DNA from 2 places in the Clostridium paraputrificum AGR2156 genome. Region 2 is predicted to be linked to the other one. Evidence: riboswitches for the same ligand, from Rfam matches in the RefSeq annotation. Region 2 holds a riboswitch; the other holds the start of a gene.
The links. A riboswitch is a leader RNA that binds a small molecule or an ion and turns the genes downstream of it on or off. The one in region 2 is predicted to bind S-adenosylmethionine.
Positions count from the first base shown of each region.

Region 1 (5,098 bases), 200 kb from region 2:
AGGAGCAGATATATTATGCATTGAAGGAATATTAAATGGAACAAGTAACTTTATTCTAAGTGAGATGTCAGAAAAGGCAGTTAGCTATGAGGAAGCTTTACATAAAGCACAAAGCATAGGTATAGCTGAAACTAATCCTTATATGGATGTGGAAGGGTATGATACTGCTATAAAAATGATTATTCTTACCAACTATTTTTTTGATTCACAAATAACATTAAAGGATGTAGATATAGTTGGTATAAGCAATATATCCAAAGAAGTTATTAATAGGGTAAAAGATAGTGGAGGAAAGATTAAACTTCTGGGAAAAACATATAGAGAAAATAATGAAATAAAAATAAAAGTTTCACCAGAAATATTAAATGTTGAACATAGTTTATATAGTGTAGATAGGAAAAACAAGGGGATTTTATTTAATACTGATGTTCTTGGAAATATAACAATTATAGGGGGAGCTTCAGGTGTAGAAAATGCAGCAGCATCAATTGTTAGAGATATAACAAATTTAAAGTAAAAAAAGAAAAATTCATTGTAAATATTTCCACAATAGTATAAAATATTAAGCATAGGGTGTTTATGTTAAATTAAGGCGTTGAGGTGGTATTTATGGAGAGAATGTTAAGTAAACTTGAATTTATGCTTATGGGGTTAAGACAATTAACTTTAAGTGCTGTATATGCTTGGTTTCCTGAATTAAAAAAGGAAGATATATTAGAGGCATTACAACAATCACCAAAGTTTAAGGTGGAAGGAAATATAGTAACTTTAAAAAGTGAAACAGAGCTTTATGAAGAAGAGCTTCAAAAAGATATATTAAAAGATCTTATGGGAGAAGCAGATGGAGATGACGATTTATTAGGATATGATGATGACCTAGACTTAATCGCAGAAGAAGATAATAGTGGCTTTTGCTCATCTAATATTAAACTAGATGATGAAGTGATATTAGTTAATTCTAATGAAAATAACTTAGAAGATATAGTTGAAGATCCTATAGTAGACAGTCAATGGGTAGAAGCAAAAGAAGCTACAGAAGAAATCCCAGAGGTAGAAGTTGTACAACCTGTTCAAGGAGATATTGCTTCTTTAGAAGAAAATACAGCTAATGAAGATTATTTTAATTACTATTACAATAGTGATAATGAAGAAGTAAAAGAGGAAAAGAATAAAATAGAAGAAAAGGTTGTTGAGAACGTGGTTGAGAATGTGATTGAGAAGGTTGTTCAAGTTACAGATTTAACTAAGGTAAAGGGATCAGATATATGTTATGAAGATTTAGTGAGAATAATAGATGAGTATAATGATGCTGTAGAAAGTAAATTAAACTATGCAATAGAAAATAAGTTTGAAGTTAGAGTAAAAGCTATTAAGAGCTTCTATGAAAATAAATATAATGTAAGAATTAAAGAAGAAGGTATATTAGGAACTACTGCTTGTATATTCTCTTTAATACATAAGAAAAAGGGTATGGAAGTAGCATATTTGGTTGTATGTGAAAAACTAAATGAATTAATTCTTAATTATATGTTAGACCATTATGATGATGAAGTTGTTTACTTCTGTCCTGTAGAAGGTTCAGAAGTAGAGTTTGAAGTTGGTTTAAATGAATTCTACTTAAAAGATACAGACGTTATCTTTGACAAGTTCTTAGAACACTATGTAGTAGTTGAAGAATGTGATGTAAAGATTAAGAACCTAGAAGTTATTGTAGGAAGTAATTAGTTAGGTTATAATAAGAAATAAGAATAATTATGAAACTCAAGCAAATGACGCTTGGGTTTCTCTATTTTGGTGGTTAATATGGATAAAAAAGAGATAAGAAGAAAAGTAATTTCAAAAAGAGATTTGTTAAAGAATAAAATTGAACTAGATGAAGTAATTGAGAAGAAGTTAAAAGACAATAAAATTTATAAGAATAGTAAAAATATTTTCATATATTTAGGTTTTGGAAGTGAGATAAATACTATTAAATATGTAGAAGACTTTCTTCAAGAAGGAAAGAAAATAATTGTTCCATATACAGATATGAAAAATAAAGTAATGTATGGGATAGAGATAAATACTTTAGATGGATTAAAGAAAAATAAGTTTGGAATATTAGAGCCCACAGATGGTTCTGAAATATTTAATAAAGAGGATATCGATTTAATAATAATGCCAGGAGTAGCTTTTGATAGAAGTGGAAATAGAGTTGGCTATGGAGGGGGATATTATGACAAGTTTTTAAGTGAAATTAACAGTGATATTCCAACTATAGCATTAGCTTATGATATTCAAATATTAGAAGAAGTACCTTCAGAAAAGCATGATATAAAAGTCCATATGGTAATTACAGAAAAAGAAACCATAAAATGCTTGAAAAGTAAATAAGATAGTGTATAATTAGATTAATCGTATAATCTTTTATTAAGAATGGTGGAGGGACTGGCCCTATGAAGCCTAGCAACAACTAATATTCATTTATTAGAACTGTGCTAAATCCTGCAGGAGTTTCCTGAGAAATGAGAGGTTAAGTTATGACGAAGTTAATATAAATTATGTCGTTATTGCTATTTATCTCTTTGATAGATAGCTTTATTTTTATATAAAATTATTAGGAGGGGCTATTATGAAAATTGAAACTAAGTGTTTACATGAAGGCTATAAGCCTAAAAATGGAGAGCCAAGGGCTTTGCCCATATATCAAAGCACAACATACACCTATGACTCTACAGATCAAGTAGGACAATTATTTGATTTGACTGCAGAGGGACATATGTATTCAAGAATATCTAATCCTACTGTTGGGGCAGTTGAGGAAAAGATAGCATCATTAGAAGGGGGAATAGGTGCCCTATGTACTACATCTGGTCAAGCTGCATCTATGATAAGTATATTAAATATACTTAGTGCAGGTGACCATATTGTAAGCGCAGCTACTATATATGGGGGAACAATAAATCTTTTGGCAGTTACTCTTAAGAAATTTGGTATAGAATGTACTTTTGTCGATCCAGATGCATCAGAAGAGGAAATCCAAAAATCATTTAGAGATAATACTAAAGTTGTATTTGGAGAGACTATTGCAAATCCAGCTATTTCAATATTAGATATAGAAAAGTTTGCAAATATTGCTCATAAAAATAACGTACCATTAATTATAGATAATACATTTGCAACACCTATTTTGTGTAGACCAATAGAATATGGTGCAGATATAGTTATTCATTCAACAACAAAATACATGGATGGACATGCAGTTCAAGTTGGTGGAGTTATTGTAGATAGCGGCAATTTTGATTGGACAAACGGTAAGTTCCCAGAGTTTACTGAACCAGATGAATCTTATCATGGTGTTGTATATACTGAAATTTTTGGAAAAGCAGCTTATATAACAAAAGCAAGAGTTCAACTTATGAGAGATTTAGGCTGCTATCCATCTGCACAAAATGCTTTTTTATTAAATTTAGGTTTAGAAACATTACCGGTTAGAATAGAAAGACATTGCAAAAATGCTGAAAAGATAGCGGAGTTCTTAAGTTCATCAGATAAAGTTGAATTTGTAAATTATCCAACTTTAAAAGAAAATAAGTATTATCATTTAGCAAGTAAGTATCTTCCTAAAGGATGTAGTGGAGTAATATCCTTCTCAATAAAGGGGGGAAGAGAAGAAGCGGTTAAGTTTATGGATTCATTAAACTTAGCTTCAAATGTAGTACATGTTGCAGATATAAGAACTTGCGTACTTCATCCAGCAAGTTCAACTCACAGACAATTAACAGATGAACAATTAGTAGCAGCAGGAATTACACCAGGATTAGTTAGATTATCTGTTGGTTTAGAAAATGTGGAAGATATTATTGATGACTTAAAACAAGCGTTGTTAAAATAATATAATAAAGATAAAAGAAATGTGGAAGGGAAAGTTAATGGTAATTTTCCCTTCCTTTTTTATGTGATGATATATGTAGTTAAATTAAATTATTTAAAATACTTTATTAAATAAGAAAAATGTGTTTTTACATAAACATATTTTTATCCTATAATTGATATATATTAAAGTTAGAAGAATATAATATTCAAAATAAATTACTATAAAATAAGAGTGAAATTTAAGTAGGAGAAAATATGAGTAATTTAACTATTAAGGATATTGCTGAATTAGCAGGTGTGGCAAAAAGTACAGTTTCTAAATACTTAAATGGTGGAAGTGTTAGTGAAACAACAAAAATAAAGATAAAAAAAGTAGTAGAAGAAAATAATTATGAACCTAATGCATTTGCACAAAGTTTGAAAGCAAAAAGAAGTAAGTTTATAGGAATTATAGCACCATGCTTAGATTCAATTGTTACATCAAGAGTTATAATGTCTATAGATAGAACATTAAGGGAAAATTCGTATAATCCATTAATACTAAATACTAGTCACAATAAGGATTTAGAAATAGATAACTTAGAGAGTTTGAATAGATTAAAAGTAGACGGAATAATTTTAGTAGCTACTGAAATTACAAGTAGGCATAAAGAGATTATAAATAAGTTGAGGGTGCCTGTTTTAATAGTAGGACAGGAATGTAAGGAAGTTAAATCAATAGCAAATGATGATTATAATGCTGGAGCAACTATTGGGGAATATGTAGCGAAGCTAGGACATAAAAAAATATTATATTTTGGGGTAGATGAATTTGATATAGCTGTTGGAGTAAAACGTAAAGCTGGGATAATAGATAAGCTAAAAGAATATAATGTTGAAGAAATTAGAGTTGAGATTACAGATTTTACAACAAAAACAACAGAAAAAATAGCTTATAAGGTACTACAAGATTATAATCCAACAATGGTTATATGTGCTACAGATAATATAGCCTTAGGTGTATTAAAAGCAATACATTCACTAGGGAAAAGGATTAAAGAGGATATATCTTTATCTGGATTTGGTGGATATGATATATCAGAGATAATTACACCTAGTTTAACTACAATTAAATTTCATAACGAAGAAGTAGGAAATATTGCGGCTAACAGTATAATTAGTATGATTGAAGGAAAGGAAATTCCGGATCTTCAAACAATAGGATTTGATTTAATTAAAGGGAATAGTATCAAAAAAATAAAAA
Region 1 covers NZ_AUJC01000001.1:643,674-648,771, reverse strand. Annotated here, with positions in the region: gene G594_RS0103090 (homoserine dehydrogenase) at 1-517, shown strand, start outside; gene G594_RS0103085 (hypothetical protein) at 610-1,725, shown strand; gene G594_RS0103080 (5-formyltetrahydrofolate cyclo-ligase) at 1,804-2,373, shown strand; SAM riboswitch class I at 2,404-2,511, shown strand; gene G594_RS0103075 (O-acetylhomoserine aminocarboxypropyltransferase/cysteine synthase family protein) at 2,612-3,874, shown strand; gene G594_RS0103070 (LacI family DNA-binding transcriptional regulator) at 4,111-5,098, shown strand, end outside.
Region 1: another riboswitch for S-adenosylmethionine. It lies ahead of G594_RS0103075 (O-acetylhomoserine aminocarboxypropyltransferase/cysteine synthase family protein); the one in region 2 lies ahead of metK (methionine adenosyltransferase).

Region 2 (5,098 bases):
ATAATCTCTTCACATTTACTAATACTAAACTGTTTACCAAATTGTTTATGCATTATCCAAGTACCAGTTAACTTTACATGTTGACCTTCTCTTAAGTAAGGAATTGTTCCTACAGCTGTTATAGGCTTATTCTCTATATTAATTTTAGATACTACATATCCTGTATCACCACTTTTAAAAAGTATTACTTCAACAAAGCCTTCTAAGACTTCCATATTATCTCTCCATATCCAATAAACTTATTTTTATTCTTGACTATATATATTATAATTATATCATAGGATTATAAAGTTTCTAAAAATTGATGGAGGTGTTTTAATGCTAATAAAAAATTGTAATATTATTTATTTAGACAAAATTGAAAAAGGTTCTGTACTAATTGAAAACGGAAAGATTAAAGAAATTAACCCTTCTAACGTTAACGATACAGAAGTTATAGATGCTGAAGGTTTATACCTTTCACCAGGATTTATTGATGTTCATATTCACGGTGCTGGTGGTTGCGATACCATGGATGGTACTGTTGAATCTATAAATACAATTGCAAAAACAATAGTTGAACATGGTACAACATCTTTTACACCAACTACAATGACAGTTGCTGCTGAAGATATCAGAAAATCTATGAAAGTTATTAAAAAGCTTAAAGAAGAAGGAACTGAAGGTGCTAATGTATTAGGAGCTCACTTAGAAGGACCTTTCATAAGCCCAAAAGCAATTGGTGCTCAAAATCCAAACTTCTTACTTGCGCCATCAGTAGAAAACTATAACAAAATAGTTGGTGACTATGGTGATGCTGTTGTATCTATCACAATGGCTCCTGAAGTTGAAGGTGCAAAAGAATTAATAAAGTATCTTTCTGACAATGGTGTTACAGTATCTATGGGGCACACAAAAGCTACTTATGATGAAGCTATAGAGGGAATAAAATGTGGTGCATGCCACTCAACTCACCTTTACAACGCAATGACTCCTTTTACTCATAGAGAACCAGGTGTTGTAGGTGCTACATTCGATACTGATATAACTACAGAAACAATTTCTGATGGTATCCATATTTCTTACCCTGCTTTAAGAACAGCCTATAAGCAAAAGGGAACTGATAAAGTTTTATTAGTTAGTGATGCTATGGAAGCTTGTGGTATGCCAGATGGCCAATATTCTTTAGGTGGTCAAGATGTTATAGTTAAAAATGGTGCTGCAAGATTATTAGATGGAACTTTAGCTGGTTCTGTTCTTACTCTTGATAAAGCTGTTAAGAATATATATAGCAACTCAAATTATCCTTTAAATGAAGTTGTAAGAATGGCTACTTACAATGGTGCAAAACACTGTCATGTTGAAGATCATAAAGGTTTGATAAAAGAAGGTTATGATGCTGACCTTATATTATTTAATGAAGATATAGAAATTCAAAAAGTTTTCGTTAAGGGAAAAAAAGTTTATAATAAATAATAAAAAGACTTATTGCAAATTATTGCAATAAGTCTTTTTTCTATAATAATTTTTTAATTTCTTCAACCTTGTTTAATTGTTCCCATGGAAGATTTAAGTCTGTTCTTCCAAAATGTCCATAAGCAGCAGTTTGCTTATAGATTGGTCTTCTTAAATCTAACTCTTTAATTATTGCACCTGGTCTTAAGTCAAATACCTTTTCAACTATATTAATTATAGTTTCTTCATCAACTTTTCCAGTTCCAAATGTCTCAACTTCTATTGATACTGGCTTTGCAACACCTATAGCATAAGCTAATTGTATTTCAAGCTTATCTGCAAGGCCAGCGGCTACTAAGTTTTTAGCAACCCATCTTGCTGCATACGCTGCTGATCTATCAACCTTTGTTGGATCTTTTCCTGAGAATGCTCCACCACCGTGTCTTCCCATTCCTCCATAAGTATCAACTATTATCTTTCTTCCTGTTAATCCCGAATCTCCTTGAGGCCCCCCTACAACGAATCTTCCAGTAGGATTTATATAATATTTAGTGTTTTCATCTAATAATTCAGCTGGAACCACTTCTCTTATTACGTATTCCATTAAATCTTTTTCTATTTGTTCTAAAGTAACTTCTTCACCATGTTGAGTAGAAATAACTATTGCATCTATTCTCTTAGCTGTGTTATTTTCATATTCAACTGTTACTTGTGTTTTACCATCTGGTCTTAAATAATCTAGTGTTCCATTCTTTCTAACTTCAGTAAGTCTTCTAGAAAGTCTGTGAGCCATAGCTATTGGTAGTGGCATAAATTCTGGAGTTTCATTTGTTGCAAAACCAAACATCATACCTTGGTCTCCAGCACCTACTGCTTCAACATCATCCTTATCACCCTTTTTAGATTCTAAAGCTTCATCTACTCCCATTGCTATATCAGCTGATTGTTCATCTATAGTAGTCATAACTGCACATGTATCACAGTCAAATCCATACTTAGCTCTATCATAACCTATTTCTCTTATTGTTTCTCTAACAACTTTAGGAATGTCAACATAACAATTTGTTGTTATTTCCCCCATTACCATTACTAATCCTGTTGTTGTACATGTTTCACATGCTACTCTTGCATTTGGATCCTTTGATAAAATCGCATCTAACACTGCATCAGATATTTGATCACATATTTTATCTGGATGTCCTTCTGTTACTGACTCTGATGTAAATAATCTTTTCATAATTTGTCTTCTCCTTCCAAATGTTTTTAGGCAATAAAAAAACCCTTCGATAAGAAGAGACTTTACTATATAATCTCTCTCATCTCGTAGATAAAAAATCTACAGGAATTGGCACCTTGTAATATAACAGGTTGCCGGGTTTCATCGGGCCCTTTCCCTCCACCTCTCTTGATAAGAGTTTTTTATTTAATTTTTGCAAACTTATTGTAACATATTATTTTTTTAAACTCAATAGTATTTATTATATAATTTCAACTTTTATCCACAGAAGCTTTTTTTCTATCCACAGATTTTATTAACTTAATACACATTATCAACTTTTAAGGAATAAAAAATGTGGAGTAGATATTTATTTTACTTGTTCCGTCACAAAACTCCAAGTCACACGGAAATAAATATCCACCCCTCTCATACTATTAGAATTTTATACTTTTATAGACATTAAAAAAAGCAAGTAAACTTGCTTTTAAATGGTGGAGGAGGACGGATTCGAACCATCGAAGCGAATCGCAACAGATTTACAGTCTGCCCCCTTTGGCCACTCGGGAACTCCTCCATTTGGAGCTGGCAATAGGAATCGAACCTACAACCTGCTGATTACAAGTCAGCTGCTCTACCGTTGAGCCATGCCAGCATATTATATTTATTTTTTAAGTTTTAAATGGTGGGCACAACAGGGATCGAACCTGTGACCCCCTGCTTGTAAGGCAGGTGCTCTCCCAGCTGAGCTATGCGCCCATTTAAATGGTGGAGGAGGACGGATTCGAACCATCGAAGCGAATCGCAACAGATTTACAGTCTGCCCCCTTTGGCCACTCGGGAACTCCTCCAATTTTTAGTTTTCTTCAAATGCTGTAAGCACCGAATCAACAATAGTTAGTATATATTCTATGCTCTTATATTTCAACTCTCAAATGAATGCATATATCAAGATTATCCTTAATTTACTCTACATCTATCGGTTTTACTCTCATTTAATATTACATCCGTTTTTTCTACACATTTTCTTTGATATTATTAAAATTTACATATGGAGATAATATACTCTTTATTTTCTCATAATCCTCGCTACTTAATCTAGTCTTTAAAACTGATATAGCATTTGTAATTCCACTTTCCTTATCTTCACTATTTATAGCATCTTCTATCATACCTATATCACTTGTTGACATTGTTGTAATAACCTTTTTTAGTTCTTCATAATCTTTCCTAGGCATTTCATTATATATATCCTCTACACTTACCTTTAATATAGGATTTACATCAACAGATACTTCTTTACTTTCCTCTTTTTTCTTGCTCTCCACTTCTTTTTCATCATTTTCACTTTTAACATCTTCATTTGTAACTCCACCTAAGTTCACAATATCTGCTACTGACTTTGGTTCCCATATAAAAATAGTATATATAGTAATAAAACTTGCCAAAAAAATTACTAATCCAACAAAAACTTTTTTCATTTTTTTCACTCCCTTCATATTTGATTTATTGCCACTTAGCATTTTTTTATTCTTATATACTATTTATTAACTCCCACTCATATATTATTGAAGGGGGTGTTATGGCTTGAATAAAAGGAAGGTTCATTATAGATCTGCACTTGCTTATTATGAAATTGCAGAAGGAATAAAAGATTTTATAAAGGATAATACAGCTATAGTTTGTATAGGAACTGATAAATGTATTGGAGATTGTTTAGGACCTTTAGTTGGTACTATATTAGAAGAGAATCTCTTTCCTTTACCAATCTATGGTACTATATCAAATCCCATTCATGCTTTAAATATAGATAAACGATTGGAAGAGATAAATAAATTACACCCTGATGCTTGCATAATCGGTATTGATGCTTGTTTAGGTGAAAATAAATCAATAGGTGAAATTCATACTAGAGACTATGCTATACATCCTGGAAAAGGAGTAGGAAAGACACTTCCTGATGTAGGTATGGCCTCTATAATAGGTATAATAGACTCAAGTGATAATGCTGACTTCTTTTCTTCTAGATCTATTCGCTTATCTCTAGTTCTAGATATGGCCAAAGTTATTTCAAGAGGAATTATACATGCATATTATTTAAACAAAGGAATAAATTTAAAAACATAATAATTTTCTTATATATAAAAAGTGAGAAACTCTATAAAGCTTCTCACTTTTTATGTTACTCTATTAAAATTACTTCTTGATTATTCAAGTTATTATCCAACTTATCAAAATAAGCAAGAACCTTTCCAGTTCCTTCTGCAACACATTCAACTGAGTCAGCTGCAACTATAGCACTTACTCCAGTTTCAAATTCAATAAGCTTGTCTAATCCGTCTAATAAAGCACCTCCACCAGTTAAAAGGATTCCCTTTTCTATAATATCTGCCGCTAATTCTGGAGGAGTTTTTTCTAACACTGCTTTTACAGCCTCTACTATTAAAG
Region 2 covers NZ_AUJC01000001.1:447,585-452,682, forward strand. Annotated here, with positions in the region: gene recD2 (SF1B family DNA helicase RecD2) at 1-215, opposite strand, end outside; gene nagA (N-acetylglucosamine-6-phosphate deacetylase) at 319-1,455, shown strand; gene metK (methionine adenosyltransferase) at 1,496-2,671, opposite strand; SAM riboswitch class I at 2,748-2,849, opposite strand; tRNA gene G594_RS0102150 (tRNA-Tyr) at 3,143-3,227, opposite strand; tRNA gene G594_RS0102155 (tRNA-Thr) at 3,231-3,305, opposite strand; tRNA gene G594_RS0102160 (tRNA-Val) at 3,334-3,409, opposite strand; tRNA gene G594_RS0102165 (tRNA-Tyr) at 3,417-3,501, opposite strand; gene G594_RS0102170 (hypothetical protein) at 3,667-4,131, opposite strand; gene yyaC (spore protease YyaC) at 4,238-4,777, shown strand; gene mreB (rod shape-determining protein MreB) at 4,833-5,098, opposite strand, start outside.